3 regions of the Comamonas testosteroni genome follow, and region 3 is predicted to be linked to each of the others. Evidence: predicted binding sites of a transcription regulator. Region 3 holds the regulator's gene; each other region holds the start of a gene.

Region 1 (10,722 bases), 1.4 Mb from region 3:
ACTCTGCTGCATTCAAAAACTAGGCATTGCGCGGCTCCAGGTATTGGAATAAATTGATTTCCAGGCACATCTTCCGGCATCAGGAGGTTGAACATGTTCAAGCACCTGCTCATTCCCACCGATGGCACCAAACTGTCAGAGGCTGCCGTGCGTGCTGGCGTTCTGCTTGCGCGTGAACAAGGCGCCAAGGTGACCGGCCTGTATGTCATGCCCGATTACCGCGCCATCATCTACGGCGCAGACGCACTGCTGACTTACAACAGCGCAGAGTTCGAGCGCAGTGCCAACAGCGATGCAGATGCGGCTTTGCAGTTCGTTGACCAGATTGCCAGACCTGAAGGCGTACCCTGCAACTTTGTGCGAGTCACCCACGCCTCTGTTTACCAAGCCATTGTTCAGCAGGCGCAGGAATTGCAATGCGACCTGATTTGCATGGCTTCACACGGTCGCAAAGGTATCGGCGGAATTTTGCTGGGCAGCGAAACCCAGCGCGTTCTGACCCACAGCCATGTCCCGGTGCTGGTACACCGGCCTGCCTCAACCGGCAAACATTAAGGAGCCAGAAATATCGAATGGCAGTCCTGCCTGTCGCACGCTCGCCTCGATACAAGGCGGGCACAAGCGACTTGCAAGTCATGGCTGCAAAATGCAGGCCCGCAAGTCAGAAGTTGCTGGCCGCACCCGATGGGGCAACCTGTCAACCGTTCAAACGCGTCAGCAACAGTGCAAGAGCGATAAACGGCGATTGAGGCCAAAGTAACGCCTCTGCCAACTATTCAAATGCATTGACTGTGTGAGCTGCAGAACCGGATCGAGAGGACCCCGAAACTTGCCCGCCTTGCGCGGGCATTTTTTTGGCTGCTAGGCACATCGCTCCGATACTTCTCCCAATCGCTCACGATGCCCAGGCAAGGTGAACAGAATCTGGAGATTCTGCGAGTCCATTTGCTGCACCACGATGGAGCCGTCTTCGTGCAGATAGATCCGCACAGTGTGTTCATCATCCAGATCCCAGTGCGCAACGCTCGTATTCACCCCCCGCCAGCCATGCTCCTCGCACAGCCGACGCCGGCGCAAGGCCTTCAAAAATTCCTGCGAAGCACCAAGCTCTGCATTGGTTTGCACCCAGCTGTCGATCACCAGCTCATAAGCCATCTGCTGCGTATGGCAAGGCTTGGCCAGCTTCATATGCCTGATCCAGGCATCTAGACGGGAGGCAAAAGTGTATTGCAGGTGGTGGGACATGGGCTTTTTTTGAATTCAGTAGTGCATCGGGCCAGATCGCCGCTTGCACATCAAAATCAGAATTTTCCTACGCCCAATTTACCGAAAAGTGCAGCAGAAACAAAATCTACATCACCAAAAGGTTCAGGGTTTAACACTGCTTGATGACTGACCTGAGAGACAACTGGCAACGCGAGACTGGCCAGAGCCACGGTGAACCCTGAGCCTGCACGATGACATATCTCAGGATTGGATAAGCTGGCTCCGGGACGCTTGCCAACTGCTCAGCCACCGCATTGCCAAGTATTTCGTGAGTACCTACCGGTGACTTGCTTGTTGAAATTCAGGCAAGGCGTTTCAGCCCTGCTTTCGATGACTCAGGCCTAGAGCATCGCCATCCGGAAATTCAATGCGCCTCTCTAAAAATTGTCATCATCAGGCAATTTTTACCCTCAAGCCCATACCGGCTCAGGATAGATTTCATTAAAAAAATCTATCTTTTCACTCAGTTACTTAGCACGGCCACTTCATCAAGAAAAGATGACAGCGGCACCGGCAAAGCACCTCCTCGGCGCTTCAAAGAAGCTCACACATCAGATCTGTCCTATCCATTGGCACGATCTGTAAGTGCCTACATACTTCCTTACATCCTCTTGATACAACATCAGTCAAATGCAATGAAATGTCAGCTCGCAGGTCCTGCGGCAAGTCGTTGAGCAACAGGGAGTTTCGTCATGAGAAAAGTTAATCCTGCCGCCAAGAACGCGAACCGCGCTTTTGTCCGTCTGCACACGTATGTGACCAAGCAATTCGACTGGGATCTCTTCACCAAGGACTACCGGGTAGTCCTGCACACAGACGAGGATGGAGGCGTCACGCTCTACATCGTCAAGGTCTTCGACAAGGATGGACAGCCTGCCGCACTGGGACCAAAGATCCCTAACCAGATTACGTTCTCTTACCGCCAAGCTCCCATCATGTCGGTATGGACAGAGTTCTTCAACGACGGCAAATTCAGTTGGCGCAATGTCTCCTGCCGCTAGGGCGCGGCGGTGGTGGATGGAGGCCCGGCTGTCGGCATAGACACCCGTCGCTGCGCCAGGAGCGCCATCCTGCCCAACACATTCAGGAGAGTTGCATGACCCGCTTCCAACCGATGCTTGCAACTGCTGCCCTGCTCAGTCTCATGACGCTACATCTCAGCAGCAGCTCCATGGCACAGGCCGCCTTTACAACCCCGGGCGGCTACACCAACTCCTACAGCGGCCAGATCACGGGCAACGGTATCGTGCAATACGGGCTCGAAACTCGGCCCTTCCAGCGCATGACCGTCACGCTCAACACCAACAACCCATCCAGCCAGATGAACGTCTTCAAGGACGGCTCTGCCCAGCCTCTATGCCAAGGCTCGGCCAACAACAACATCTGCACCTTCCGCATCGAGCGTGGTGCCAGCTACCGTGTGCTGATCTTCCTCACGCGTGAAGCAGCCCTGCGCGGCGAAAGCGCACGCTTTACGCTCACCACCGAAGAAAGCACCTGACGGCCTGACGGCCGTCAAGAGCACCTCAGTCCGTAGCTTGTAAACTGGTTTCAACAGATTCAAAGTGAAAGCCCGTGACACGATATGGAAAACTTTCCCAAAGACATCTACACCGAGCCCACGCCCGATGTGAATACCCTGGCCAACCTCGGTCCCCTCACCGGCATGGCCGGCATCTGGACCGGCAAGCGCGGCCTGGACATCAACCCCAAGGCTGACGGCCCCGAGAAGCAGGCCTTTATCGAGCATATGGAATGCCAGCCCATCGATGCGCAAACCAACGGGCCGCAGCTCTTCTATGGCCTGCGCTACCACACGCGCATCGTCAAGCCCGACGACGTGGAAACCTTTCACGACCAGGTCGGTTACTGGCTGTGGGAGCCTGCCACCGGCAACATCATCCAGACCCTGACCATCCCGCGCGGGCAGACCGCCATGGCCACGGGCAAGACCACGGCCGACGCTACCAGCTTCACCCTCAGGGCCGAGCGCGGCTCCACCGTCAACGGCATCTCCAGCAACCCCTTTCTGGAGCACGCATTCAGAACCGACGCCTATACCATCACCGTCACCAAGCACTCGGACGGCACATGGTCGTATGAGCAAGAAACCACGCTGACCATCCCCGGCCGCAGCGAGCCCTTTGCCCATACCGACCGCAACACCTTGCACAAGATTGGCGAGCCAACTCCCAACCCCACGGCAAGGGCTGCAGTTGAAATCTGATTAGCGCCATCCAAGGACTCCATGCCCCGGCCGAATTCGCTGGCTCCACAGGTTGCACGCTCCTTGACTACCGCATGGCCCGCGATGGCCTTACGCTGCTGGTCATGGCCCTTATGTGCAAGAAGGCGCTTGCCTTCAAACTGGCCTGTATGGATGCCCTCAATCTGGTCGCGAAGGCTGCGGCGCACTGCGTTCAAGACCTTGATACAGGGCAATGCTCACAGATGAGCGCATAGCAGCCATTTGCCGAACCTGAATTGCGGTCGCCCACCCTGCGCCATGTACAGCCGATCGTGACCGAGCTCAGGCAGGCCTCCTTCGACAGCCTGCCGACCGGCAACAGCCGCAGGGAATGCTGCGCATGACCTTCGGTTAGTCTGCTTTTGATAGCTTCTAACGCTTTATGGATAAGGGCTTTAGGCGGCTTTTATCTGCGACTTCATGAATTTGATTTCCATCAAGAAACCGTCTGAATACTCATTTCAAGGTGTTGCATTAGCAGCCCTGGAGTGTGAGTATGAGTTCAGTGATCGATCGAATTGATTTGGCAACAAGACGCGCACCTATGCGCAAGGAGGCTGGATATGTTCAAGCACATTTTGATTCCTACGGACGGCTCTAAGCTCTCTGAGGCCGCGCTGCGCGCGGGCATACAACTGGCCAAGGAACAAGGCGCACAGGTGACGGCGCTGTATGTGATGCCGGATTACGCAGCCATGATTTACGGAGCCGAGGCGCTGATCGCCTACAACTCTGCAGAGTTCGACAAGAGCGCCCAGAAGGAAGCAGATCAGGTGTTGCAAGCTGCCCTGGACATTGCCAAGACCGAGGGCGTGGCCTGCCAGACGGTGCGGGTAACGAATATCTCCATCAATCAGGCCATCATCAAGCAGGCGCAGGAGGGTAACTGCGATCTGATCTGCATGGCATCACACGGCCGCAAGGGCATTGCCGGCATTTTGCTGGGCAGCGAGACCCAGCGCGTACTGGTCAACAGCAGCATTCCGGTTCTGGTGCATCGCCCGGTTCAAGCCTGATTGACTGCGGCGCAGCCACTTCCCGGCCGCTCTCATAATACAAACAGCGCCCCATCGCCCTCGTGCGGTGGGGCGCTTTTTCATGGCCGATCGTCGTGTAGCATCGGTGCATCAAATTGTGAGCCTTTGGTTCCATTTGTCACGCCGGCAGCGGCGTCTCTTGTTCATTTTGAAAAAAGGGAAAAGCAGATGAGTCACGCAATCGCAACCGATGCCGGCCTGACGTGGCAGACCGGCCCGATTCGCCCCAGAGCCTGCACCTGCGGCAGCGTGGTGTGCCAGTTGCTGCATGAGCGGGTGATGAGCGATATGTCGCGCCGCATGTTTGTCGGTGGTGTGGCAGCGACGATGGCTCCGTTTGTAGGCCTGCATGCGGCCGAGCCCGGTGCCGGCGGCACGCCCCAGCAGGCCGACCGCCCCGTGTTGCTGACCAATCTGCGCCTGTTTGACGGTACGGGCAAGTCGGTGCGCCAAGGCGTGCAGGTGCTGATCCAGGGCAAGCTGATTGCCGCCCTGCCCTCTGCCGGCGAGAAGGTAGAAGGTGCGCAAGTGATCGACTGCCAGGGCAAGCTGGTGATGCCGGGCATGATCGATACGCACTGGCACACCATGCTGGCGGCCGTGCCGCAAATGACGGCCATGACGGCAGATCTGGGCTATCTGTACATCTCCGCCGCACAAGAGGCGCAGCGCACGCTGATGCGCGGCTTCACTGCGGTTCGCGACGCGGGCGGCCCCGCCTTTGCGCTCAAGCGCGCGATCGACGAGGGCATGATCCCGGGCCCGCGCATCTATCCGAGCGGGGCGATGATTTCTCAGACCTCGGGCCATGGCGACTTCCGCCTTCGCAGCGATATTCCACGTGCAGCGAACGAGCCGCTGAGCATGGTGGAGCAAACCGGCGTGTCCATGATTGCGGACGGCGAGGCCGAGGTGCTGCGCCGCGTGCGCGAGCAGTTGATGCTGGGGGCATCGCAAATCAAGATGCTGGCAGGCGGCGGCGTGGCATCGCTGTACGACCCGCTGGACAGCACCCAGTTCACCGAGAAGGAGCTGCGCGCCGGCGTGGAAGCCGCCGCAGACTGGAACACCTATGTAATGTCGCATGTTTACACGCCCAAAGGCATCAAGCGGGCCATCAAGGCGGGCGTGAAGAGCATCGAACACGGCCAGTTGGCCGACGAGGAAAGCGTGCGCATGATGCGCGACGAGGGCGTGTGGTGGAGCCTGCAGCCGTTTCTGCAGGACGAGGACGCCAACCCCTACACCGATGCGGTGCGCCGCGAGAGCCAGTCGCGCGTGGCCCAGGGCACGGTGCGCGCCTATGAGATGGCGCAGAAGTACGGCATCAAGACGGGCTGGGGCACGGACATTCTGTTCAGCCCCAGGGGCACTGTCACACAAGGCAAGCAACTGGCCAAGCTGACGCGCTTTTACGACCCGATGACGCTGCTGAAGCAGGCCACAGGCACCAACGGCGAACTGCTGGCCCTGTCGGGCGAGCGCAACCCCTACCCCCAGCCTCTGGGCCGCATCGCCCCTGGCGCATTTGCCGATCTTCTGGTGGCCGATGGCGACCCGACGGTGAATCTGGACTTCCTGAGCCACCCGGAACAGAACCTGCGCCTGATCATGAAGGACGGCAAGGTACACAAGAACACGCTGTAAGGAAGACAAATGACCCAGCACATCAACACCACTCCGGGCATGGCAGCGGCGGCGCTGGCCGTGGGACTGCTGGCAGGCACGCAGGCCTGGGCGCAGGACAAGGCGGCGGCCGATGCATGGCGCTATCAGCTCACGCCCTATGTATGGATGACGGGGCTGGACGGCAGCGTCCGCCCGTTCAGAGGCGCGCCCACGGTCGACGTGAACAAGTCGTTTTCGGACATTCTGGAGAATCTGGACGCAGCAGCCTTTGTGAACGGCACGGCGCGCAAGGGAAGCTATGTGCTGCAGGGCGACTTCAGCCATGCAGCCACATCGGACCAGGCCGCCCTGCCCCTGGGTCTGAGTGCCAATGCCAAGATTCGTCAGACCTCGCTGACTATGACCGGCGGGCACAACTGGATGCTGAGCCCCCAGTCGAGCTTCGACCTGATGGCGGGTCTGCGCCTGTGGCAGATCAGGGCCGAAGTGAATGTGCCAGGGGTGGCGTCCGCGCAGTCCAACACCTCGTTCATCGACCCCGTGGTCGCCGCACGCTGGCGCTACGACATTGCGCCGCGCTGGTCCGGCTTGCTGTATGCCGATATGGGCGGGCTGGATGTGGGTTCGAAGTTCACCTGGCAGGTTCATGCCTCGGTGAACTACCAGGTCAAGGAAAACATTTTTGTGTCCATAGGCTACCGCCACCTGAGCGTGGACTACCGTGACAATGGCAAGCGACTGGACTTCAGCCAGAGCGGCCCGATCGTCGGAGCGACGCTCAGGTTCTGATCACCACCGGCGGCTGCATTGCCACATACAGCAATCGCTGCGGGCGAACTGCGCTGCGTCAGGCCCTCAATAGCGCTGGATTAACCGGTGCGCGATCTCACTCAGTTTCAGCGCATGGAGTCTCCTCAACGACATGAGGAGACTTAGCCTGAAAAAGCGCTCGCAACACCACCGCAGCGTAACTCCGGGGCGTGGGCACTCATTGCTGCAGTCCGCCTTTAGCCGCCCGCGCCGGGCGACAATGTCAAAGCCGCACCAACTGAGCAAAACAGGAAATCCGACAGGCCACGAGGCGTCAATGAATCGCACCGAATTTCTGCAACAGCCCGAAGTCATCGGCTTTACCGACTGGCTTGCAGCCACACTCCCCCAGCGACAGATTCAGTTGAACATTCGCTCTTCCAGCTACGTACCCAAGGGTTTGGCAGCCACCACCCGTTTTGCCGATCTGGTACCTCGCCACTACCGCTGGCGAGCGACCGGCCTGGCAACGGGCGACTGGGCCGAATCCTGCATCAAGACAAGCGCTCTTTCTGCCAAGCTGCGCGCTGCCGTGCAGGCCAACGATGCGGCAGCCACCCTGGCCGCCTGTAGCGATGTGCTGGACTGGGGCGGCGAACGCAACCCCAAAGAAGGCGCGCGGCCCTTTCTTGTGGGCCTTGGCACGAACATCTGCCACTACATTGCCCAGACCCATCAGGAGATGGCGCTTGGCTCGGCCAGCCTGTGCACCGGCTTTCCGACAGTGCAGCTCATGAACTCCATGCTCACCAAGGTGCACGCCTTTTATTCGGCCGAAGGCTTGCCCATCTATGACTCGCGGGTCAGTGCTGCAGCGGCTGCACTGGTGGAGTTTTGGCGCCGCAGCAGCGGCACGCGTCACCTGCCCGATACGCTGAGCTTCCCGCTGGCCGGCGGCAGCCAGAAGCCCCAGCATAAACTGGCTTGCCTCTTTGACCAGCCACCGTCGCCGGGCACCCTGCTCTACACCAGCCAGAGCACGCCCCAGCGCTGGGCTGGCGCCAAGGTACGGCTGGCCTGGGTAATGGCCGAAACCCTGCGCAAGACCCCTAGCCTGTTTTCAGGCCAGCCCGATCGCATGCGCGCCATGGAAGCTTCACTCTTCATGGTGGGTTACGACCTGAACTGCCTGGCCTGAACAGAAAAACCCCTGCCAAGCAGTAGCTGCGGGGGCTTTTTTCTCCGCACCCAGGAATCCGCGGTAAACAGGCCTCCGGCGCTTATCCATCAAGCGCCGGAAGCTATCAAAACGGCTAGTTCTGGGAAAAGCCAATGGGGCCTGTCGAATATGGACAAGGGCAAAACAGCAAGGCTGGCAGGAATCACGGCAGCGCCCTCCGCCAAAGCACAAGACCAGCCGGTGGACCCGATCCAGGGTACTGCGATTGACACGACTTGCATCAGGGCGGCAGAAACCGCAACCCTGAATGGGCCCGTAACCCACCGCATCCCGCTGCGTGTCCTGATGAATACTGTGAGGAATATCGAGAGTTCCGCCTCAAACGTAAACCAAATGCTACGTAATGGCCATGAACTCACAGAATTCAGCGTTGCGCCACCTTCTCCTACAGAAGGGTTTTCCATGACTCGGCGACCATGCACCCACAGCAAGCCAACCCGGTTTGCTGGTCACCAACCTGAAGGAGTGAAGGAAATGACGCAACAAGCGAACCAGCAGCACAGCCCCAGCCAGCAGGACAAGCAGCAACAGCAGCAGCAAAACCCCGGGCAACGCCAACCAGGCCAGAGCACCAGTCAGCCCGGCCAGCAGCAACAGCAAACCCCAGGACAGCAGAAGAACCCTGCTCAGCAACAGCAGCCAGGGCAGCAGCACAAAACTCCCCAGCAGTGAAAGGGAGCGCCTCAGCGCTGGCCCACCTAACCAGCGTTGTTATGTACCACGCAAAGAAAGGAGCAGGAATGCAATTAGCCTCACCTGTCATCTCATCCGATCGTGTCAACGGCACCAACGTCTACAACCCCAACGGCGACAAGCTGGGAGCTATCGACTCTCTGATGATCGACAAGCTCACCGGCAAGATTCGATATGCAGTGATGCAGTTTGGCGGTTTCCTGGGCATAGGCTCAGATCTCTACCCACTGCCGTGGGATAGCCTCAAATACGAACCCAGCCAAGGCGGGTACGTGGTCTCCGTTACCAAGGAGCGGCTTGAAGACGCCCCTCACTACAAGGGAGGCACATTGCCCGAATACACCGACGACTATGGCCGCCGTGTTTATGACCACTACGGTGTGCCCTTTGTCTAAACTCGGCACGCAGCCACACATGCGCTAGTGCCCATACTCAAGAAGAACCGCAGGCCGGTCAATGCCGGCCGCCAACCAGTCAAAGTTCAGCCCACCTCGCGGTCGGCTTTTTTTTCGCGGAGATTTTCAAATGTAGCCTCCTGGCCCCGCGGGCCTCAAGCGCGACCTCTCCCCGCAGGGTCAAGCGGGGCCATCCGGTGTGATTGTTCCTGGTACAAGGTATTGCCCAAAATCGAGGCTGGAAATACGCTTTGCCAATACCGTAGTGCACAAGCTGTGAGCTGCACTCTGAGCGGTCACACCAGATGGTGACGTTACCCATCGCTTTCTGCCGAGCCTGAGGTTCTCTATCCTCCCTCCGCTTCCCCAGGCACGCCGCAAGGCATCGGCCTTTACGCATAAGCCCACCCGCCAACGCCGGTGGGCTTTTTCTTTGCAGGCAGACACTCGGTGCGGCCACGCAACACATGGGGTCGACGTCTGTTGACGCGCTGTACAGGGCAAAATTAAACTACTGTACAAATGAACAGCACTGATGAAAATAACAGTAAAATTCAAAGCAACAGCTTGCTGCGCCAGAGCGCGAAGCGCATTCCCTCCATACCTTTGTTGATTTCGCCTGCTCTCAAGAGCGCTGGACTTTTTTATCCGCCCCCGCCCATCCAGCGGGCCTGCTTCTCGCCAAAAGGAGACTCCATGCTGTACAGCACCGTTCCTCAACCCGTTGATGAAGACCTCGTGCAGCGCCTGCGCGAGAAGGGAGGCCTGTGAAATGGCCACACATCCCCACCGCCCTGCTCGCGCTGCTCCTGACAGTCCTGCTTTTGATCGCCCCGGCCTTGGAGCAAAGCTACTGACCGCCGCGCAATGGGGCCTCGGCCTTCTGGGGATCATTGGCCTCATCGGCGTGGCCGTCGTCATTGCCACCACCCCGGAAGCCTGGCCGCTGTGAACGGTCAACCTCATCGATTTTGATAGCCACAGGCGTTTTCCTGACAAGCGCCAGACCGGAGAAATATCATGGAAAAGATCATCGAATCCCTGATCCTCGTCGCCGCCATCTTCATGGGCGTACTGTGGCTTGCCACCCCCAACGCCCAGGCTGACGAACCCACCACTCTCACCAAATCCGTGCGCGACGAGTTCGCTTGCCCGGGTATGCATGCCGAATGGCTGGACGCCCACACCGTCCAGTGCCTGCGTGAAAAGCCCTGATCGACTGCCCCGCTGCCCCCGCGAACAGCCCGTGCCCCATCGACACCGTACGGCAACAGCTACAGCACCGCGACAGCCAACACGGGCGACTGCTGCCTGCTATGGAAAGCAAAGCTGCTAGTTCAATCCAGACAATGCCATCAGTAGCAGCACACTTTCAAATGCAGATAGGGCAAGCGCAACGCGATCACCAATTCAGAAGTTCGGAAGCGCCCGCCAAGCAGACAAAAGCCCGCAAGGCTCAAGACC
Region 2 (10,722 bases), 2.9 Mb from region 3:
TCATGGCGCGTTCGATTTCGGGGGTGAAAGGCGTTTCGCTATAAACCAGGGTGTTGTGCGGATTGTGGCTGCTGACCAGCTTGTCGTTCTGCAGCTGATTGATGCCGCTCACGCCTGCGGTCTGCACCATGGTCTTGGCGGAATCGCTCATCCTGGCATAGACCGGGCCGGTGACGCGCGGCAGCGGACCGTCTCGCAGCGGAGCCATGGCCGTGGTGGCGCGGGTATTGAAATCCATCATGGACGTATAGGCCGCCCCCGACTTGACCACACCCAGATCCAGCCACCAGGGCTTGCCAGCTCCCTTGGCCGCTTCCGTGGTGTAGAAGGTCTTGAGCTGCACGTCCTTGAGCACGGGAGGCAATGCGGGCAGGGCCATCAGCATTTTCTGCGGAGTCCCGGGATCTGCACTGTGGATGTGCACTACGGTGATATGGGGCAGATTGAAGGTATTGGCTTCTTGCGTGAGCTTGAGCTTGTGCAACTGCTCGCTGACCACCGGGGTGACCTGGCTGTCCATGATGGCCATGGCGTCAGCCGGCAGCCGGTACACCAGCCCATAGGTGGTCTGATGCTGGCGGAACTGGGTGCTCGCCAGTGCGCTGTTGTCGATCTTGCTGCTGTTTGCCGTCGTAGTGGGCGATGTGCTGCATGCACTCAAGGCCAGAGCCAGCGCAACAGTGGGTGCCAGGGAAAGCCGGGATGGGTTTTGCATGAAATGCGTCTTTAGTCGTAAAGGGGCTGAAAAACGGGCGTGCATCTCTGCATGTTGTTTTTGAAGCCGTTCCCGTTCGGACTGTTGCAATTTAGGTCGGCTTTATGTCCGCGCTGTGACGCCGTTGAGCAGGCCAGGCGCCACGCTGCGAGCCTGCAGCTCGTACACTTCGCACCATGATTCGCTGGTTGATCGTCATTTTTCTGGCCCTGTTGCTCGTCAACGGGCTGCACGGCTGGCTGCAGCGCATAGGGCTGGGGCGTCTGCCCGGCGACTTCCGCTTTAGGCTGTTCGGCAAGGAATTCTTTCTGCCCGTGGCCAGCACCGTGCTGCTCAGCGTGGTGGCGGCGCTGATTGCCCGCTTTGTGAAGCTCTGAGAACGTAAACACGTTTTGAGGCGGGCCGACTTGAATCTGCAGGCTTTGGCTGCACATACGACCTGAGCCCGAGCAGTGCCTGCTGGCACCGTCAGGCATTGCCAAAGAAAGGTTGCCCCTGTGTCCGAATCCCTGCACTACGTCTGCCCTCATTGCCACACCACCAATCGCATCGCCAGCGACCAGCTGGGCAATCAGCCCGATTGCGGCAACTGCCATCAGGCGCTGGTGACGGGCGAGCCCGTGGCCCTGGACAACGACAGCTTTGCCCGGCACACCGGGCGCAGCCAGTTGCCCGTGGTCGTGGATTTCTGGGCTCCCTGGTGCGGCCCCTGCCGCATGATGGCTCCGGCCTTTGCCCAGGCGGCCCAGCAACTGGCGGGGCAGGCGCAGCTGGCCAAGCTCGATACCGAGGCTTATCCACAGGCCGCAGCACCGCTGGGCATACGCAGCATTCCGACCATGGTGATCTTCAAGGAAGGCCGGGAACTGGCCCGCATCTCCGGGGCCCTGCCGGCCTCGGAGATCGTGCGCTGGGTGCGTTCGGTGATCTGAGCGGCGGTTTCGCGGGAGCCGGCCCCGGCTAGGGGCCGGTCGGACTCTCAGGCGGCGATGTCCAGCACCACGCGGCCTTCGATCTTGCCTTCGTGCATGCGGGCAAAGATGTCGTTGATGTTTTCCAGCTTGTCGGTGGATACGGTGGCCTTGACCTTGCCCTGAGCAGCAAAGTCCAGCGACTCCTGCAGGTCCAGGCGCGTGCCGACGATGGAGCCGCGTACCGTGATGCCCTTGAGCACCATGGAGAAGATCGGCAGCGGAAAGTCGCCGGGCGGCAGGCCGTTGAGCGAAATCGTGCCCCCGCGGCGCACCATGCCCAGCGCCTGCTCGAAAGCCTTGGGGGACACGGCGGTGACCAGCACGCCATGGGCACCTTCGATCTCTCTTTGCAGATAGGCCGCCGGGTCGGTATTCATGGCGTTGACGGTGACGGTGGCGCCCAGCTGACGTGCCAGAGCGAGCTTGCTGTCATCGATGTCGACGGCCGCGACGTTGAAGCCCATGGCCTTGGCATATTGCACGGCCATATGGCCCAGACCGCCGATGCCCGAAATCACCACCCAGTCGCCGGGCTTGGCGTCGGTGACTTTCAGGCCCTTGTACACCGTGACCCCGGCGCAGAGCACGGGAGCGATATCGACAAAACCCACATTCGACGGCAGATGGCCCACATAGTTGGGGTCGGCCAGTGCGTAATCGGCAAAGCCGCCGTTGACCGAATAGCCGGTATTGGTCTGAGATTCGCACAAGGTTTCCCAGCCGCCTATGCAGTGGCGGCAGAAGCCGCAGGCGCTGTGCAGCCAGGGCACGCCCACGCGATCACCTTCCTTGACATGCTTGACGTTCTTGCCCACCGCAGCCACATGGCCCACGCCCTCATGGCCGGGAATGAAGGGCGGATGAGGCTTGACGGGCCAGTCGCCTTCGGCCGCATGCAGATCGGTATGGCAGACGCCGGAAGCAGCGATCTTGACCAGGATCTGATCGTCTGTCGGTCGGGGCACCGGCATTTCTTCAATCGTGAGCGGCTTCCCGAAGGAACGCACCACGGCGGCTTTCATGGTCTGGGGTAAGGACATCAGAGCACCTCCTTGAAGTAGAAGGCAAGGCCCAGACCTGTAGGCCGGACACTTGCCTGTCAAAGAACCATGCCGGTATGGCATGGGTGTTGCAGCCGGTTTCGTGACCCGCTGCATGGCCCTGGCGGAGCGAACCGTCGCGGCCATCTCGTACTGTGCAATGGCTGCAGCTTACCTTCTTTGACTTAACTCAAGCCGCGCCCATCCCTGTCGCTAGGGTCTGTTGAGATTTGATTTTTACCTTCCGGGGTGGCGTCACAATCGCGCTGTGATGCGATACGTTTTGACAGATGAACAATGGGCTCGTATGAGCCCATTGTGTTTAGGGAAGATTGGGGATCGAGGACGCAGTGGCTCCAACAATCGACTGTTCTTGGAAGCAGTGCTTTGGGTTGCGCGTACAGGTAGCCCTTGGCGAGATCTGCCGCCTGAATTTGGCAAGTGGAACACCGTCTTCAAACGGTTTCGCGACTGGGTCAAAGCTGATGTCTTTCAAAAGCTGTTTGACGCGGTCAGCGATCAACCGGACATGGAATACGTGATGGTGGATGCAACGATTGTGCGAGTGCACAGGCATGGACAGGGTGCAAAAGGGGGTCTGCGAGCCAGGCCATAGGTCGCAGTCGAGGTGGTTTGACCACCAAGATATTGGCGCTGACGGATGCCCTTGGAAACTTGATCCGATTTGTGTTGCTGCCAGGCCAACGGCATGATCTTCAAGGTGTAGAACAGCTGCTCGAAGGCATAGACCTGCGGACATTGCTGGCCGACAAAGCGTTTGACGCAGACTGGCTGAAGCAACACTTGCTGGCACAGGGTTGCCAAGTGGTGATTGCACAAAAGGCCAATCGTCGAGCGCCCTTGCAGATTGATATAGAGGTCTACAAGTGGCGGCACTTGATCGAGAACTTCTTTTGCAAGCTCAAGGAGTTCAAGCGCATTGCAATGCGCAGCGACAAGACAGACAGCAGCTTCGCTGCTGTCATCACGCTGGCATCGGCTGTGATCAATTCACGTTAAATCTCAACACGTCCTAGCACCTCGGTGCGCGGACTGCTAGGTACCACTTTCCAGATAGGCGGCAATCGCCTGCTCGCGCGCCTTGCTCACTGCGTCGCCAATGGCCTTGCCCTTGAGGCCGCGCTGCGCTGCGGCCTGGGCGACCGGACCGGTTTCCACGGCAAGCGCCGCCTTCAGGGCATTGCCCAGGCGCTGGCGCTGCGGATAGGCAGCCTCTTCAAAGCCCTGGCGTCCGCGCGCGTCGCATTCGCAGGCCTGCAGTGCTTCCTCGAAGCGCTGGGGCTTGCGTATGGCATCGCAGCGCTCGAGCAGGCGCAGCAGGGCGGCGGCATTGAGTTCGTGGCTGCGGTGGATGTTGCCATGCTCGCGCGCCACGACCTCGGCCAGCTCCTTGCAGTCGTTGGGCACGCGCCAGCGCTCGCAGACCTGCAGCAGCAGGCGGGCGCTGCGCTGTTCGTGGCCGATATGGCGGGGCAGCACATCGGCCGGCGTGCTGCCCTTGCCGAAGTCATGGCAGAGGCAGGCAAAACGCACGGACAGCGGTGCCTGCAAGCGGGCCGACATGTCCAGCACCATCATGGCATGTATGCCGCAGTCGATCTCGGGGTGGTATTCGGCGCGCTGGGGCACGCCCCAGAGCTTGTCGAGTTCGGGCAGCAGCCGGGCCAGAGCTCCGCATTCGCGAAGCATGTCGAACATGCGCGAGGGCTGTGGCTCCAACAGGCCGCGGCTGATTTCCTGCCACACGCGCTCGGGCACCAGGGCATCGACCTCGCCGGCCGCCACCATCTCGCGCATGAGCTCCATGGTCTCGGGCGCAACGGAGAAATCGGTGAAGCGCGCCGCAAAGCGGGCCAGACGCAGAATGCGTACCGGGTCTTCGCGGAAGGCATCGGTCACATGGCGCAGTACGCGATCCTTGAGATCCTGCTGGCCGTGGTAGGGATCCACCAGGTCTTTGAGGTCGCCGTTGCCTGTCCAGTCTGCGGGAGCGGCGATGGAGTTGATGGTGAGATCACGCCGCGCCAGGTCTTCTTCCAGCGTCACATCGGCGGCGGTGTGGACCACAAAGCCGCGATAGCCCATGCCGTTCTTGCGCTCGGTGCGCGCCAGCGCATATTCCTCATGGGTCTGGGGGTGCAGAAACACCGGAAAGTCGCGCCCCACGGGCACGAAGCCGCGCGCGCTCATCTGCTCCGGCGTGGCGCCGACCACCACCCAGTCCGTATCGTTGACGGGCAGGCCCAGCAATGCATCGCGCACTGCGCCGCCTACCTTGAAAACCTTGAATTCACTCATGCTGCAATGGTAGTGGCTGCGAGCCGGCGTGCAGATACCGCGATTGCGGGATTACGGACTCAGCGCTGCTGGCGATAAGGCTCTTCGAACTGCAGAAAGTCCTGCTCGGCCAGAGCCGCCTGAATCCATTCCTGGGTGGCGGGCAGCTGGGTGATGCGCTGTATATAGGCGCGTACCGGGGCCGAGGTCGGCAGGCCGTAGCTGTTGATGCGCATGCAGACCGGCGCAAAAAAGGCGTCGGCAATGCTGAACTGGCCGAACAGCATGGGGCCGCTGGCGATACTCAGCAGCGGGGTCCAGAGTTCTTCGAGCTGCTGGACATCGCTGCGCAGATCGGCATGCTCGGCCCAGAGCCGGGCGCCCGTCTCCTGCAGCTGGGCTTCGATATTCATGGGGCAGAGGCTGCGCAGCGCACCGAAGCCGCTGTGCATCTGCGCCACCAGACTGCGTGCGCGGGCGCGCTGGGCCACGGTCTGCGGCCATAGATGCTTTTCCGGAAAACGCTCGGCCAGGTATTCGCAGATGGCCAGGCTGTCCCAGATGATCAGTCCCTCATCGACCAGCAGTGGCACCTTGCCGGTGGGTGCGAGTGCCAGCGCCTGCAGCTTGAAGCTGGAGTCGGGCGCAAAGCTGTCAAAGCGCAGTGTGAGCTCTTCGAAGCTGATGCCGCTTTGGCGCATCAGCACCCAGGGGCGCATGGACCAGGACGAGTAATTCTTGTTGCCGATATAGAGCTTCATGGCGGACTCCTGTGTGATTTGCCGAGCAGCTTATCAAGCTTGGGCCTGGCGGTCTGTGTGTTTTGATTCCCCAGTCACGCCTGGGCGGCGCGGCGGATGATGTAATTGCAGCACTATGGCAAATACTTCGATTTCTTCTGCAAGCCCGGCCGCTCAGGTGGCCGGGGCCGGTCACCACAAGGGCGCGCTGGTGCTGTTCTCGGGCGGCCAGGACTCGACCACCTGCCTGGCCCAGGCCCTGGCCATGTTCGAGCGTGTGGAGACGCTGGGCTTTGACTACGGCCAGCGCCACAGCGTGGAGATGCAGGTGCGCGCCGGCGTGCGCGAGCAGCTGGCTCAGCGCTTTCCCCAGTGGGCGCCGCGTCTGGGCGAGGACCATGTGCTGTCGCTCGACGTGCTCAAGCAGATCGGCGGCTCGTCCCTGACCGAGGATGTGGCTTTTGCCATGCAGGCCGACGGCCTGCCCAACACCTTTGTGCCGGGCCGCAATCTGCTGTTTCTGACGCTGGCCGGCGCGCTGGCCTATCGGCGCGGCCTGACGGTGATCGTCACCGGAGTCTGCGAGACCGATTACTCGGGCTATCCCGATTGTCGCGACGACACCATGAAGGCCCAGCAGCTGGCGCTGAACCTGGGCCTGGAGCGCCGGCTGCGCATCGATACGCCGCTGATGTGGCTGGACAAGGCCCAGACCTGGCAGCTGGCCCATGATCTGGGCGGCAGCGAGCTGGTGGAGCTGATTCGCACCGAGACCCACACCTGCTACCAGGGCACGCGTGATGTGCTGCACGACTGGGGCTATGGCTGCGGCAGCTGCCCGGCCTGCGAGCTGCGTGCATCGGGCTGGCGGAACTGGCGCGCCAGCCAGTCGGCGTCCTGAAATCGATAGCTGCTTGTGCTTTATCAAAAAGGACTTCAGGCTGAAAAAGCTATGAAGTCCTTTGAATGAAAGCGGTAAACGCTCCTCAATGAGGAGCATTCACGATGTCGGCCCGACTCAGGCGCTGGGGCGCGTGGCGATCTGTCCGGCCTGGATCTGTGCCGTCATCTGGCTGAGCCAGGCCTGGCTTTCCGGGCGCTCGAACAGAAAGTCCCAGATGGCATCGTGCTGGCGCGGTGTCAGGCCGAGCGCGCCATGGCGGCGCATATGTGCTTGCAGCCGCAGCACCTCGGGGTGCGTGAGCGGCAGCTGCATCACGGTCAGTGGCGGGCGCTGGCGGTAGCGGCGCTGGGGAATGTTCTTGCGGGGACGACTCATGGCAAAGCGATCAAAGCGATTCAAGGGTTAGACAGGCCAGACCACGCCGTTGTCGTTGAGGATGGCGTCCAGCGGCAGGTCATGGGCCTCGGGCTGGAAGTCATCGACATAGCCATTGGTGTAGCCCAGACCCACGGTGAAGGGGCGCGGGCTCAGCTCGGCCAGCGTGCGGTCATAGAAGCCGCCGCCATAGCCGAGGCGGTAGCCGCCGGCCGCGTAGCCTACGCAGGGGACAAACAGCAGCGTGGGCACCAGCAGTTCGGTATCCTTGGGCTTGGGAATGCCATAGGCGTCCTCCTCCATCGGGCAACCGGGGTACCAGGCGTGAAAACTCAGCGTCTTGCGCTGTTTGTCTATCACCGGCAGCCCGATTCTGCGCCTTTGTGGAGTACCCTGTAGCTCGCCATCTTCCTTCCAGCGATGCAGGGCTGGCAGCGGATCGAATTCACCCTTGATGGGCCAGTAGGCACCAATCACGGTATCGGGCCGCTCCATCAGCCAAAAGCGCATCACCTGCTGCAGCGCATCGGCGCGTTGCAGGCGATCTGGAAGGTTGAGGCGCAGTTCAATCAACTTGCGGCGTAACGCTGCTTTGTCCATCGGATAATTTCCTCCATGCACTGGCTGAAGATTTTGACACCGCTTTGTGCGGCTTCCCTGTTGACTGTAGCTGCTCCGTTTGCGCAGGCACAAAACCCGGGCGACGCCGTGTTGCTGGATATGCAAAAAGCATTCCGCAGCCGCAATCAGACGGCGCTGACCCAGCTCCTGCCCCAGGCTGCCGGCCACCCTCTCGAACCTTGGGCCGCTTACTGGGAACTCAAGAACCGGCTGGAGAGCGCATCGCCCGATGAAATCCAGGGCTTTCTGAACCGCTATGCCGGTACCTACCAGGAAGACCGCCTGCGCAACGACTGGCTGCTGCTGCTGGGCAAGCAGCGCGACTGGAACACCTTCAGCCAGGTCTATCCCAGGTTCCGCATGCGCGACGACAGGTCCGTCACCTGCTACGCCTTGCTGGCCGATGCCTTGCAAGGCCGGGGCGCGCCCAATGTGGGCCAGCAGGTACGCGATCTGTGGCTGGCACAGAAGGATGCCGATGACGGCTGCACCACGGCCGCCGGCCAGCTGTATGCGAACAAGCTGATCACCGACGCCGATGTCTGGCGCCGTGCCCGTGTGGCCACCGAAAACAATCGCCAGAAGGCTGCCCGTGATGCGGTCGCCATAGTCGCCCCCGAGGCCGCCGACCAGGTGGCGCAGGTGTTTGCCTCGCCCGCCAAATACCTGTCAGGCCAGAGCAAGGCGCGCGGCCGCGAGCGCAAGGAGCTGGCCCTGCTGGCGCTGATCCGCATGGCGGCCAGCGACCCCGATGCGGCAGCCACGCAGATCGACGGTGGCTGGGGTGCCCAGCTCAACGGCGAGGAGCGCAACTGGGCCTGGGCCGTGGCCGGCAAGCAGGCTGCCTTCAAGCTCTCGCCCGATGCCAATAGCTATTTCGGCAAGGTGCGCCGCAACGAGGACCTGAGCGACGACCTGCTGGGCTGGAAGGCCCGTGCCGCGTTGCGCGCCGGCGACTGGAAGGCCGTGCGCCGAGCCATCGACGCCATGGGGCCGGAGCGCACCGACCCGACCTGGTCCTACTGGAAAGCCAAAGCCATGCTGGCGGGCCGCCCCAATGCCGAGGAAAAAGCCGAAGCCCGCCAGCTGCTGGAGGACACGGCCGGCAGCCACAGCTTTTACGAGCAGCTGGCGCTGGAGGAAATCGGGCAGCGCATCACCGTGCCGCCCGCGCCCGCGCCGTTGACGGCGCAGGAAAAGGCGGCGGCGCGCAGCAACCCAGGCCTGAGCCGCAGCCTGTATGCCATCGGCATGGGACTGCGCAGCGAAGGCGTGCGCGAGTGGAACTATTCCACCAATCTGCACCAGCCCGGCGGCATGGAAGATCGCGAACTGTATGCGGCCGCCGATCTGGCCTGCGAGCGCCAGGTCTGGGATCGCTGCATCAACACCAGCGAGCGCACCAAGACCTTTGCCGACTGGAAGCAGCGCTTTCCCATGCCCTATCACGATACGGTGCTGGCCAAGTCGCGCAATATCGGGCTGGACCCGGCCTATGTCTATGGCCTGATCCGTCAGGAGAGCCGCTTCATCATGGATGCCCGCTCGGGCGTGGGCGCTTCGGGGCTGATGCAGGTGATGCCGGCCACGGCGCGCTGGACGGCCAGAAAGATCGGCATGACGGGCTTCACCCCCGACATGATCAACGACCGCGACACCAATATCACCATCGGCACCTCCTATCTCAAGCTGGCGCTGGACGACTTCGAGGGTTCGATGGCGCTGGCTGCCGCGGGTTACAACGCCGGCCCGGGCCGCCCGCGCAACTGGCGCAACGGCCCCACGCTGGATGCCGCCATCTGGGCCGAAAACGTACCCTTCAGCGAGACCCGCGACTATGTGAAGAAGGTGCTCTCCAACACCACCAACTATGCGGCGCTGATCACCGGCCAGCCACAGTCGCTCAAAAGCCGACTGGGCACCATAGGCCCGCGCCCGGCCAATGATCCCGAGACCATGAAGGACTTGCCATAGGCGGGTGTCTTGATGAGCTGATTGCTCATTTGATGATAGTGAAAAGCGCTCTGCCTGAAAGGTGCAGAGCGCTTTTTTATTGAATGCTTCAAGTGCTCAAACAAGACCCGCGCCGAGGCGCGCGTGAAATAGCACGCAAAGTCTCATGTAGGCAAATAACCTACAAACAGATGGCGAATGAGATTGGTTTGCGTTTACAAAAGTACATAATTGCAACCGTCAGAGCCCATAACGTCACATACAACCTCGGCTTTGTCTCCCTTTAGCTGCCTGCCAGCTGTCCAGAAGGCCCACCGGGCCGCCGCTTCCTACCCGTATCTGTGAACGACCTGCCCGAGGCAGGCCGAGGAGTCATCATGTCCAACGCAGCTTTCAGCCGCGCCCGCCATATTCGCTGGCAACCCCGTCTACTGGCCCTGGCCGCTGCCGCCGCATGTGCGGGCAATGCTTTTGCCCAAGCCAGGGAGTCCACCATGGAGGAGGTGGTGGTCTCGGCCTCCGGCTTCGAGCAGGAGCTGAAAAATGCCCCGGCCTCCATCTCCGTCGTGACGCGCCAGGAGCTTGAGACCAAGAACTTCCGCGATCTGGCCGAAGCCCTGCAGGGCGTGGAAGGCATTGATGTGATGGGCGGCACCGGCAAGACCGGCGGTCTCGATATCAGCATTCGCGGCATGCCCAGCGACTACACGCTGATCCTGATCGACGGGCGCCGCCAGAACGTGGCGGGCGACGTCACGCCCAACGGCTTCGGCGCCGCACTGACCAGCTTCATGCCGCCCATGTCGGCCATCGAGCGTATTGAAGTCATTCGCGGCCCCATGTCCACGCTCTATGGCTCGGACGCCATGGGCGGCGTGATCAACATCATCACGCGCAAGGTCAGCAAGGAGTGGGGCGGCGAAGTCAGCGTGGGCGCCGGCATTCCGCAAGACAGCGAATGGGGCAATCAGTACAAGAGCAGCTTCTACATCAACGGCCCCATCAAGCAGGACGTGCTGGGCCTGGCCGTGCGCGGCAGCACCTTCAACCGCGATGCTTCCGACTGGGTGCTGGCCCCTGGCGCCGCCCAGCCCGCACAGGC
Region 3 (10,722 bases):
TACCGTCTGCAGATCATGAACGCCACCGAGTCCGAGCAGCGCTACCGTATCAGCGCCGAGGGCCTGGAGAATCTGGAGGTCGCATCCGATCAGGAAGTGAGCGTTGGCCCTGCAGAGACACGTGGCATTGCGGTGCGGCTGCAGATTCCGTATGGCTCAGCCACTCCCGGCTCGCACCCCGTACACTTCAATGTGGATGCAGTGACTGCCGGAGCAGGGCGTATTTCCGAAAAGACGGTGTTCCTGGTGCCGCGTTAATGCCAAGTCTTGCCGGTCTTCATGAGCCATCACGGAGGCCGGACAAGGGCACCGCCAATCGGCAACAATTGATGCCACCCTGCCATGCGTGCCTGGGTGGTCAGAATTTTGGAAAGAGGTTTCATCATGTTGGCAGCACAAGCCAAGGTCTCGCAAACGGCCAAGATCATCCACCCTGAGGACGGCAAGCCCTGGTGGAAGTTTGCCCATGTCTGGCTCATCATCGCCGGCCCGGTGATCGTGGTGATTGCCGGCTTTGTCACCGCATACATCGCAATGAGCAGGCCCGATCCCGTGATTGACCCTGACTACTACCGCCATGGCATGGAAATCAACCAGCGCCTGAGCGAAAGTGAAAAAAGCCTGGCGCCGGCAGTGACGGGGCGCAACCATGCCGCGACGCCAGCCAAGGATCATCCGCTGGATCGCTGACTGCGATTTCAACGCATCATCCTCAAGGCCGCTTCCGCGGCCTTTTTTTACGCCTATGGTTGCAGACTTTTCTGGAGCACGGCCGGTCGTGGCGGAGCTCTATGTCTTGGTCGACCGCAGAGTCGGACGGTTGTCTGCAGTGCTCAAAAACCGGCAAAGGATGGCCGGGCGGGTTCAATATCAGGAGCGCATAGCGCTTTATCAAAGCTTATTTCAGATAGATATTGACCTTAAGTCAATACAAAGAATGCACTGGAAGCTCTTTAAATAATAGCGGTTCAGGGTTTCCTATCTGAGTGCATGCCCTTGGTATGGCAGGGAAGGTCATGGCAATTGTGCAAAATGGGTTCAAAACCACAGGCCAAGGAGAATCGCGATGGATGCTCGACGCTGGATGTGGATTGTCTGGCCGGCTTTTCTGGCCGCGGCAATCATGGAAATGGTGGTATTTGCCTTTGTGGACCCGCTGGACATGCACTGGCTGGGCTCGCCTCTGGAATGGTCGCGCAATGCCATTTACACCCTGGCCTTTTTTGCCTTCTGGGCGGTCGCCGTGGCCAGCGGACTGATGACTGTCATGTTGGGGCGTTCGGCCAGCGATCTGAACCAGGGCATAGTCTCGGAGCCCCTGGTCGAGTGAAGCGCTGCGCACAGGGCCGCAGTTTCGGGGCCGGTGGCGGCCCCGGATGGTGCTTGGTCGCTCTCTGTGCCGGCGGCCTCGGCGGCGGGAAGCTTCTGGCAGGCATTCGCTGCCATCAAAAAAGCCCGCTGTCTGAACTTAGCCCTGGCATTGCTGGCTGTTGACGATGCGCTTGAGCGCATCGGTATCCAGAATGCGCAGATGGCGCTGTCTGACTTCGATGATGCCTTCCTCGGCGAACTTGGAGAAGGTGCGGCTCACGGTCTCCAGCTTGAGGCCCAGATAGCTGCCGATTTCTTCACGCGTCATGCGCAGCACCAACTCCGACTTCGAAAAGCCGCGTGCCGACAGACGCTGCACCAGGTTCAGCACAAAGGCTGCCAGACGCTCTTCGGCGCGCATGCTGCCCAGCAGCAGCATTACGCCATGCTCGCGCACGATTTCGCGGCTCATGACCTTGTGCACATGATTTTGCAGCGCCGTGACTTCGCGCGAGAGCTGCTCGAGCTTGTCGAAAGGCATGATGCAGACTTCGGCATCTTCCAGGGCCACGGCATCGCAGGTGTGGTGGTCGTTGACGATGCCGTCCAGGCCAATGATCTCGCCGGCCATCTGAAAGCCTGTGACCTGGTCGCGTCCGTCTTCAGTGGCCACGCTGGTCTTGAAGAAGCCGGTGCGAATGGCGTACAGCGAGGTGAACTCTTCTCCATTGCGAAATAGCAGCCCGCCGCGCTTGACCTTGCGGCGCGTGGCCACAATCTCGTCAATACGCTCCATTTGTTCATCGTCCAGGCCCATGGGCATGCACAGTTCACGCAGATTGCAGTTGGAGCAGGATGCTTTGATGGTCTGAAGATTCATGGGCTTTTAGCAACGGCGCAGACAGACACAGAGTGGAGAGTCGCGCCGGTCGTTGACCTCGTGGTTGAAGATGAGATGGATCAAATTGTCGCAGCACTCGCCTTGATGTCTCTTGATTTTCATCAAGGACAGGGTGATTGCCTTGGGGCACATTGCCCGTATTCGTTCAAAAACATGCGCTTTTGCCTATTTCGGGCATGATTTTCAGGATCTGATTTCCATTGAAATCTGCTCTATACAGAGTGTGGGCGCACCCTAACTCCCAGTTATGACCGCAGTCACGCCTGAGTTGCTGAGCCGCTTTGATATCCCCGGCCCACGCTACACATCATTCCCAACAGCCGACCGTTTTGTTGAGGCTTTTGGTGCAGATGACTATATCCTGGCATTGAAACAGCGCAAGACGCATTCGGGCTCACGTGCCTTGCCCCTGTCCGTTTATGTGCATGTGCCGTTTTGCGAGTCGCTTTGCTATTACTGCGCCTGCAACAAGATCGTGACCAAGCATCATGAGAAGGCTGCCGAGTATCTGGATTATCTGAGCCGTGAACTGGCCATGCATACCGAGCATTGCGGTAAAGGCCAGTTGGTAAGCCAGCTGCATCTGGGAGGCGGCACGCCGACCTTCTTCAGCGATGCCGAGCTGCGGCAGCTGATGCTTCTGATGCGTGAGCATTTCAAGCTCGATCCAGCCGGCGAGTATTCCATCGAGGTCGATCCGCGCACGGTCAGCAACGAGAGGTTGAAGGCACTCAAGGACATGGGCTTCAATCGCCTGAGCTTTGGCGTGCAGGATTTTGATCCCGCAGTGCAGAAAGCGGTGCACCGGGAGCAGCCCGCCGAGCAAGTCTTTGAGTTGGTGGCCGAGGCCCGCCGTCTGGGCTTTGTCTCCATCAATGTGGACCTGATCTACGGTCTGCCCAAGCAGACAACCGAGTCTTTTGCGCGAACGCTGGCCCAGGTCAATGAGCTGCGTCCCGACCGCATTGCGTTGTATGCCTATGCGCATCTGCCTGAGCGCTTCAAGCCGCAAAGGCGTATTGCATCCGCTGACTTGCCCATGGGACAGGACAAGCTGAACATGCTCTCCGGCGCAATTGATGCCTTCATGAATGGCGGCTATGTCTATGTGGGCATGGATCACTTTGCGCTGCCCGACGACTCTCTGGCCGTCGCCAAGCGCCAGGGGCGCCTGCATCGCAATTTCCAGGGCTACAGCACCCAGCCCGATTGCGACCTGATTGCGTTGGGCGTATCGGCCATCGGCAAGGTGGGCGCCACCTACAGCCAGAACGTCAAGACCCTGGAAGAGTATTACGACGCCATTGATGGCGGCATGCTGCCCGTGCAGCGCGGATTGGCGCTCTCGCGTGACGATCTGGTGCGCAGAGCCATCATCATGGCCATCATGTGTCAGGGCTCCGTCCTGTATGAGCCGATGGAGCAGGCCTGGCTGATCAATTTCCGCGAGTACTTTGCTCGGGAGCTGGCAGCACTGGCGGAAATGCAGCGCAATGGCCTGGTTCAGCTATCCGACGAGGGCTTCAAGGTCACGGGCCTGGGCTGGTTTTTTGTGCGCGGAGTAGCCATGCTGTTTGATCGATATTTGCAGGCCGACCGAAACCGCGCGCGCTTTTCGCGCATCATCTAGCGCATGTTGTTTTCGCTGGTCTGGACTGCTTTGATCATGGGGCTCGTGGGTGGGCCCCATTGTCTTGTGATGTGCGCTGCACCCTGCAGCGTTGTGACGGGTGCAAGGCCTACCAGCGACGGCCAGGTCATCGCCTTGCACGGCCTGCAAAAACGCCAATGGCTGCGTACCAGTCTGTTTCATCTGGGACGCATTGCTGGTTATGCCCTGCTGGGCGGAGTGGCTGCCGTGGCCATGGAGAGTCTGGCCTGGCTGACCAGCCAGACAACGGCCTTGCAGAAGCTGTGGACGCTGATGCATGTCGCGGTCATGGCCTGGGGTCTGGCCATGGTGGTGCAGGCGCGACAACCGGTGTGGCTGGAGCAGGCGGGGCGTTCTGTCTGGACCAGGGTCCAGCCCTGGGTCGTCGCCCCAGGAGGGAGTCTGGCCGCGGGCTTTGCCTGGGCCCTGATGCCTTGCGGCTTGCTGTATTCGGCAGTGCTGGTGGCCGCGCTGAGTGGCGGAGTCTGGCAAGGTGCTCTGTCCATGACAGCCTTTGCCGTTGGCGGCGCAGTGTGGCTGCTGGCGGGTCCCTGGTTGTGGCAACTGGGGCAGTCGCATCTCAATACATTGCGGGCGCGCTGGGGCACCAGAATTGCGGGTCTGATGCTGATTGGTGTTGCGAGTTGGGCTTTGTGGATGGATCTGGTCTACAAACCCAGCCTTTGGTGCCGATAAGTCACACAGGAAGGGAATGTTGGTGCAGTTTGCATCCCAACAGACCCTAGTCATGCTTGAGCAGTCATGGAACTGCGGAATAATGTCTTATCTTGTGTGTAGCGCTCAAAGTGAATCGTTTCGTTGCTATTGATATCGGACAACTGCGAATTGGCATGTATGTCCATCTGGAGACTGGCTGGTTGCGCCACCCGTTTCCCGTCAGCAGCTTCAAGATTGTCAATGAAGAGCAGTTGCAGACACTCAGGACCTTGAAGCTCAAGGCAGTTCAGGTTGATCTATCCAGAAGCGATCTGGAAGCAGAGGCTGCGCCTCCGGCCGCAGACCCTCAACTCGCTCCTGTCCCCCCTGAGAATGATGCGCATGCATGGCGCAACAGTATCTTGGGCGTGCAATCCAGGTTTCTGGGCGCGGTTTCCGTATTTGATGACGTGCAGGCCTTGTTGCCAGCCAACCCCGAGAAGGCGCGGACAACGACGGATATGCTGGTTGCGCAGCAAGTCGTCAAACTGGCGCAGGCTCGTGATCTGAGTTTGCATCTGCTCGCGGATACGGGTGGCGCCACCTTTGGCGTTCATGGTGTCAACGTCTCTGTACTGAGCCTGCTGCTGGGTAAGACGCTGGGCCTGTGCGATGACATATTGAAGGATCTGGGCACGGCAGCCCTGTTGCATGACATCGGCAAGCCAGGGCTTGAGATTTCCGCGTCGGCCAATGCACTGAATCAGGGCACGGGCCGCACGCCTCTGCGAGAGACCGTGTATGCGCGCCATGTCGGAGAGTCGGTGGCACTGGCGCTATCCATGGGCTATCCCCCTTCCGTCACGACGGCCATCGCCCAGCATCATGAATGGGCCGATGGGTCAGGCTTTCCACTTGGCTTGCTGGCCGAAGACATGGACATTGCCGGACAGATCCTGGCGCTGGTCAATAATTTTGAGCGCTTGTGCAATCTGCCACTGCAAGGCAACGAAATGACGCCCCATGAAGCCATGGCTGCACTGTACGGACAGTATCGCCAGCGATATGCGCCCGATGTGCTCAAGGCATTCGTGCAGACCTTGGGGGTCTATCCGCCGGGCTCTTTGGTGGAACTAAGCGATGGGCGGATGGGCGTAGTGGTGTCTGTCAACACCAGCCAGTCGCTCAAGCCGCAGGTGCTGACCTATGACATGCAGGCGCCGCAGAAGCTGCGGTTCGTAGATTTGCTTGAATATGTGGGTTTGGGTATTCGCCGAGGCTTGACGCGAAATCAGCTTTCTCGAAATGCGTTAGAAGCTTTACAGCCGCAAAGGCGTCTTTGCTACTTTTTTGACAGTTCTGCAGCACCTGCTGCCGAGAAAGACCTCGCGTGACTTTGCAGCAGAGTTTTCTGATTGACCCTCTGCTTGCCTCCATGCTCGATGGTTTGCAGGAGGCGGTCTGGCTGCTGGATGCGCAGACATTGCGTGTCGTGCATGCCAATGCAGCCAGTATGCAGCTCACGGGCTACACGCCCGAGCAGGCGCAGGAGCAGTATGTCGATGTGCTGTGCGCCTCCCTGGTGCAAAAGGCGTTCTGGCAGGATGCCTCAAACTGGGTGGGTGGGGCGAAATTTCTCACAGAAATTTGTACCGCCAATGGTTCATTGACAGCTGTGGAGATGGGGGTGGGCTCCATCGCCTTGAATCCACGCTGGTTGATGCTCACCATGCTTGACCGCAGCGAGCAGTTGCGGCACGAGAGCGAACTGGACATGCTGCTTGCAGAGTTGCGGGCGACGCTTGAGTCCGCTGCAGATGGCATGCTGGTCTGTGATCTGCGCGGCGGAATTCGTGCATTCAACCACCGTTTCGCGGAGCTGTGGCAACTACCCGAGCCACTGCTCGTGCAGCGAGATGATGCGGCCGTCTTTGCCCATCTGGAAGCGCAGACCATCAGCAGCGATAGTCAGTTCACTCTTTTGCAGGATGCGCAGGACCTGTCGGCTCCTGAAACCTCGGAGGTACTGCAACTGCTCAGTGGCAGGGTTCTGGAGCGCCGCTCCGTGCCTCAGCTCAGTCGCGGTGTGGCGATAGGGCGTATCTACTCCTATCGAGACATCACGGTGGAGTCCAGCTCGGCGACAGAGCTGCGTCTGGCTGCAAGAGTGTTCGAGTCCAGCCTGGACGGTATCTTCATTGCCGATGCCAATGGTGTCATCGTTCAGGTCAACCCGGCTGGCGGGCAGCTGCTGCATGGCAAGGCGGTGCTTGGGCTCGCTGCCTGGACTCTGTTCGAGTCCGAGGGAGGGCCTGTGTCCGACCTGCTGGAGCTGGCGGCTGCGCGCTGGGATGTGGGCAGCTTCTGGGAGGGCAATCTTTGGCTCAAGCAGAGCGAAGGTCAGCGCTGCGCGGTCTGGCTGTCCTGGGTGGCATTGCGTGACGGCTATGGGCGTCTGGTACAAAGCATTGGCTTTATGCGCGACATGACCATGCAGCGCAGTGCCCAAAAGCAGATTGAGCAGCTGGCTTACAGTGATGCGTTGACAGGGCTGCCCAATCGCCTGAGCTTGAGCCGTCACGTGCAAGCCGCCATCACTGCAGCACGCTTCACACAGCAGCCCTTCAGCATTCTGTTTCTGGACCTGGACCGTTTCAAGATCATCAACGATTCACTGGGCCATGACTTCGGCGACCGGGTGCTCAAGCTGGTTGCTCAGCGGCTGAGCGGCCTGCTGCGTCCTGCCGATGTGCTGTGCCGTCAGGGCGGGGACGAATTTGTTCTCTACCTGCATGATTGCACGGGGGAAGGTGCTTCGGCCGTGGCCGCCCGTATTCTGGACGAAATGCGCCAGCCCTTCATGCTTGACGGTCTGGGCTTTTCCGTTCAGTGCAGCATTGGGGCTGCGCAATTTCCGGCGGATGGCTTGACGCTGGACGAGCTGATTCGTCAGGCCGATATCGCCATGTATCGCGTCAAGGAGCGTGGACGCGGCAATTTCAGCTTCTACCAGCCGCAAATGAGTGCGGGTCTGCTCTCGCGCATGAAGCTGGAGCATGCCATGCGCCAGGCGCTGGACAAGGGACATATGGCCGTGCACTTTCAGCCACAGGTACATATCCGTTCGGGTCGCATCGTGGCTGCAGAGGCCTTGCTTCGATGGACGGACCCCGAACTGGGGGTGATCTCTCCTGCAGCCTTCATTCCCTTGGCGGAGGAGTCCGGCTATGTGGTTGCGCTGGATGCCTGGGTGCTGGAGCAATCAGTACAAGAGGCGGCGCGCTGGCTGGCTATGGGCAAGCCCGTCAAGGTATCGGTGAATGTCTCCGCGCTGGAGTTCAGGCAGCCGGACTTTGTGGACCGCCTCAAATACGTGCTGGAAGCCAGCGGCTTGCCGGCACAGTGGCTGGAGCTGGAGCTGACCGAGAGCATTTTGCTGCAGGAGGCGCAGGAAATGGCTTTGCGCGTGCATCAGATCGCAGAACTGGGTGTGGGCCTGGTCATTGACGACTTCGGTACCGGCTATTCGAGCTTGGCCTATTTGAAAAAACTGCCGATCTCCAAGATCAAGATCGACCAGAGTTTTGTGCGCGGCCTGCCGCACGATGCGGGAGACAAGGCCATTGTGGGCGCCATCATCAGCATGGGGCAGGCATTGGGTGTGGAACTGGTGGCAGAAGGTGTGGAAACACAGGAGCAATGCCAGGCCATTGAGCAGTTACAGGGTGACTACTTTCAGGGCTATCTGTGCTCGCCAGCCTTGCCTGCGGAGCAATTCCGAAAGCGCTTGGAGCTGGGTGCATCCGGGCAGGAGCCGAGAGTTCAGCCGTATTCGTCGGATGACGATGCCAGCGGTATTCATATTGCAGGTCTGCAATAGTTGGAGGCCATGCTTTTTTGCTAGGTTTCCTATCGTCTGATTTGACGATGTGCAGTTTGTGGGGACTCAGCAAAATCAAGCCATTTCTTGGGCCGACTTCCGGGTGCGTGCATCAATGAAGAACGCGCGCAGAGTTGAGTAACTGTGCGGTATTTGATGGGCCGGATTTTTGAGATAGCAAATGCCCAAAAGCGATTACGCAACTTTTGATTTCTACAACTATCGCTCGGATGCTCTTCAGGCCGTCACCGGCTTTCCCGTTCCGTATGCTGTGGAGCCTGAGGCAGCTTCTTCGCCGGAACAGGTTTCGGTCATCAGTACCGAAGCCTTGAGTCCACTGATTACTGCGCTGTACGAGTCAGCCATGGACCCGCAGAACTGGAGGGTATTTCTGGAGCTGCTGCGCTCAAGCGCCAATGGCAACTACGCTTCGCTCGTGGTGCGCGACCCTCATGGTGAGAATGTGGGCTGGGTAATTTCGGCAACGGGCGGTCGCTCCGAAGTCATTCCCTACGACCCTTATGCGCAATGGAGTCCGTTTCTCGGTATCGTCAAGGACAAGGTGTTCACCCTGTTGGATGTGATGACGGAGGCCGAATGGCATTCCTGTCGCTACTACACCGACTGGTGCAAGGGGGTGGACATCGAGCACATTCTGGCTGTGGATGTCATGACCGATAACGGCTGCTCCTATGGTTGGCGTGTCACGCGGCCTGCGGCGGCGGGAGCATTCGAGTCAACACATCTGGACGTGGTGCGCATGTTGGTGCCGCACCTCAAGCGGGTGTTGAACATGCAGCTGAATCTGCATCGTGACCGGCAGGTCATATCGCTATACGGGCGTGCCACCGCGCAACTGATGATGGGCGTGGTCATTCTCGATCAGACGGGGAAAATGATAGAGGCCAACCCAGCGGCCACCACCATTCTGAACGTGGGTGATGGAATACGGGTCAACAACGGTGGGCTCGAGGCGGTCTATGCCAATGACAATCGCCGGCTGCAGCGTCTGATCCGCGATGCCTTGCTTTCGCCCAAGCTGGAGAGCGTCTCCATGGCCGAGGGTATGTCCATCACTCGCCAGTCCGGTCAACTCAACTGGGGCGTGGTGGTGCAAAGCATCTCTCCCGATGAATGGACCGAAGGCAAGCAGCGTCCCAGCGTAGCGGTTTTTCTGCGCGATACGACGGGCAAGGCAGAGCCGCCCGTCAAGCTCACGCAGCAGCTTTTTCATCTGACTCCTGCAGAGACAGCAGTGGCCACGCATCTGAGCAACGGCATGTCTTTGGAGGAGGCTGCTGACGCCCTGGGTATCAAACCCAATACCGCCCGTGCCCATTTGCGCTCCATCTTTTCCAAGACCGGGGTTCGTCGTCAGACCGAACTGGTGCGACTCTTTCTCAACAGCGTGGCCTGGCTGGGCAATCATTGATTCCAGCCCGGAAAACAGGCAAAAAAGGCCCGCATTGCAGGCTGTTTCTTGTGCCTCGTTGGGGGCTGTTGCAAGCACGGGGGCATCTGCCATTGCCTCGTGGCTGCTGGAGTCGCAGTCATGACGCCTGAAGTCCTCATTCACCGGCTGGGCTCATGCCTTAGAGGTCGGCATTATCACGGCAGAGACGCAGCCTGCAAGGTTGAAACCAGCTTTGAATGCGAATGCAAGCAGGTCACCGACGTCTGGAACTGTTGAATGCCGATCGCAGTCTTTCAGTTGGTCGCCTAGTACGCCTGCTGCACAGGCGAGAGCATCGGGCACTGTCGGCTGAGTTGCCTGCGCAGGCCGCATGCAGGGGAACAGGGTGGCAGTTGTTTGCAATGCTTTGTGGCATGGTCGGGGATCTTGCTTTCGGTTTCCGCTCCTCGAATGAGAACAGTACGCGACGGGCCGAGGTGTTTGTGGACAGTGGCTGCAGGGAGGTGCTCGTCCCTGGGCTTCTTGAAAGCAGGAGGGGAGGGATGCATGGCAGCTGCCGCAGCACCTACCAGATTGAATGGTGATCAGAGGGCTTCAGAAAGTAAAAGCCACATAGTGGAGGGCTATGGGTAAACTATTGCTGATTAATTCAGTGAGGCATGTATGGATCGAATGGATGCCAGTGCAACGTATGAAATGAGCCCGCGCAGGGTTGTTTTTGAGTACATGACCAACGGTGAGGCTCGATCGGCAGCTATCAGTGGCGATGCGCTTGAGCGCCTGACGAGAGCCAAGGAACTTGCTGGAGCGGGGCAGAACTTGGCGGCATACAGAGCCCATTGGCAAGCAATTCACGGGCTGGCAGCGACAAAGCACGATCAAGGTCAGGGTCCTGTCGTCATTCGCGT

Evidence for each region. Region 3 encodes FNR, which switches genes on or off when oxygen is low (the NO sensors DNR and NnrR bind a similar motif). Its sites were predicted from a motif close to TTGATNNNNATCAA; they were not measured.
Region 1: a site for FNR is predicted at 3,941-3,954, ahead of F0P97_RS16840 (universal stress protein). Genes of this name have one in related genera too.
Region 2: a site for FNR is predicted at 2,910-2,923, ahead of adhP (alcohol dehydrogenase AdhP). Genes of this name have one in related genera too.

Annotation. Positions count from the first base shown of each region.
Region 1 is NZ_CP043568.1:3,653,918-3,664,639, forward strand. It holds gene F0P97_RS16810 (universal stress protein) at 94-555, shown strand; gene F0P97_RS16815 (hypothetical protein) at 862-1,245, opposite strand; gene F0P97_RS16820 (hypothetical protein) at 1,554-1,940, shown strand; gene F0P97_RS16825 (hypothetical protein) at 1,959-2,267, shown strand; gene F0P97_RS16830 (DNA breaking-rejoining protein) at 2,363-2,767, shown strand; gene F0P97_RS16835 (FABP family protein) at 2,852-3,493, shown strand; gene F0P97_RS16840 (universal stress protein) at 4,078-4,530, shown strand; gene F0P97_RS16845 (metal-dependent hydrolase family protein) at 4,720-6,198, shown strand; gene F0P97_RS16850 (hypothetical protein) at 6,208-6,969, shown strand; gene F0P97_RS16855 (hypothetical protein) at 7,268-8,128, shown strand; gene F0P97_RS16860 (hypothetical protein) at 8,645-8,842, shown strand; gene F0P97_RS16865 (PRC-barrel domain-containing protein) at 8,911-9,258, shown strand; gene F0P97_RS16870 (hypothetical protein) at 9,781-10,029, shown strand; gene F0P97_RS16875 (hypothetical protein) at 10,031-10,210, shown strand; gene F0P97_RS16880 (hypothetical protein) at 10,279-10,473, shown strand.
Region 2 is NZ_CP043568.1:5,319,633-5,330,354, reverse strand. It holds gene F0P97_RS24550 (hypothetical protein) at 1-715, opposite strand, end outside; gene F0P97_RS24545 (DUF2905 domain-containing protein) at 892-1,092, shown strand; gene trxC (thioredoxin TrxC) at 1,213-1,647, shown strand; gene adhP (alcohol dehydrogenase AdhP) at 1,695-2,729, opposite strand; one part of gene F0P97_RS24530 (IS5 family transposase) at 3,001-3,328, shown strand; one part of gene F0P97_RS24530 (IS5 family transposase) at 3,328-3,749, shown strand; gene F0P97_RS24525 (multifunctional CCA addition/repair protein) at 3,786-5,048, opposite strand; gene F0P97_RS24520 (glutathione S-transferase family protein) at 5,108-5,788, opposite strand; gene queC (7-cyano-7-deazaguanine synthase QueC) at 5,904-6,668, shown strand; gene F0P97_RS24510 (hypothetical protein) at 6,786-7,046, opposite strand; gene F0P97_RS24505 (5-formyltetrahydrofolate cyclo-ligase) at 7,074-7,646, opposite strand; gene F0P97_RS24500 (lytic transglycosylase domain-containing protein) at 7,662-9,641, shown strand; gene F0P97_RS24495 (TonB-dependent receptor domain-containing protein) at 9,998-10,722, shown strand, end outside.
Region 3 is NZ_CP043568.1:2,294,406-2,305,127, forward strand. It holds gene ccoG (cytochrome c oxidase accessory protein CcoG) at 1-258, shown strand, start outside; gene F0P97_RS10475 (FixH family protein) at 385-690, shown strand; gene F0P97_RS10480 (hypothetical protein) at 1,067-1,330, shown strand; gene fnr (fumarate/nitrate reduction transcriptional regulator Fnr) at 1,469-2,191, opposite strand; gene hemN (oxygen-independent coproporphyrinogen III oxidase) at 2,460-3,842, shown strand; gene F0P97_RS10495 (sulfite exporter TauE/SafE family protein) at 3,846-4,559, shown strand; gene F0P97_RS10500 (HD-GYP domain-containing protein) at 4,670-5,914, shown strand; gene F0P97_RS10505 (bifunctional diguanylate cyclase/phosphodiesterase) at 5,911-8,400, shown strand; gene F0P97_RS10510 (helix-turn-helix transcriptional regulator) at 8,582-9,832, shown strand; gene F0P97_RS10515 (DUF1488 family protein) at 10,478-10,722, shown strand, end outside.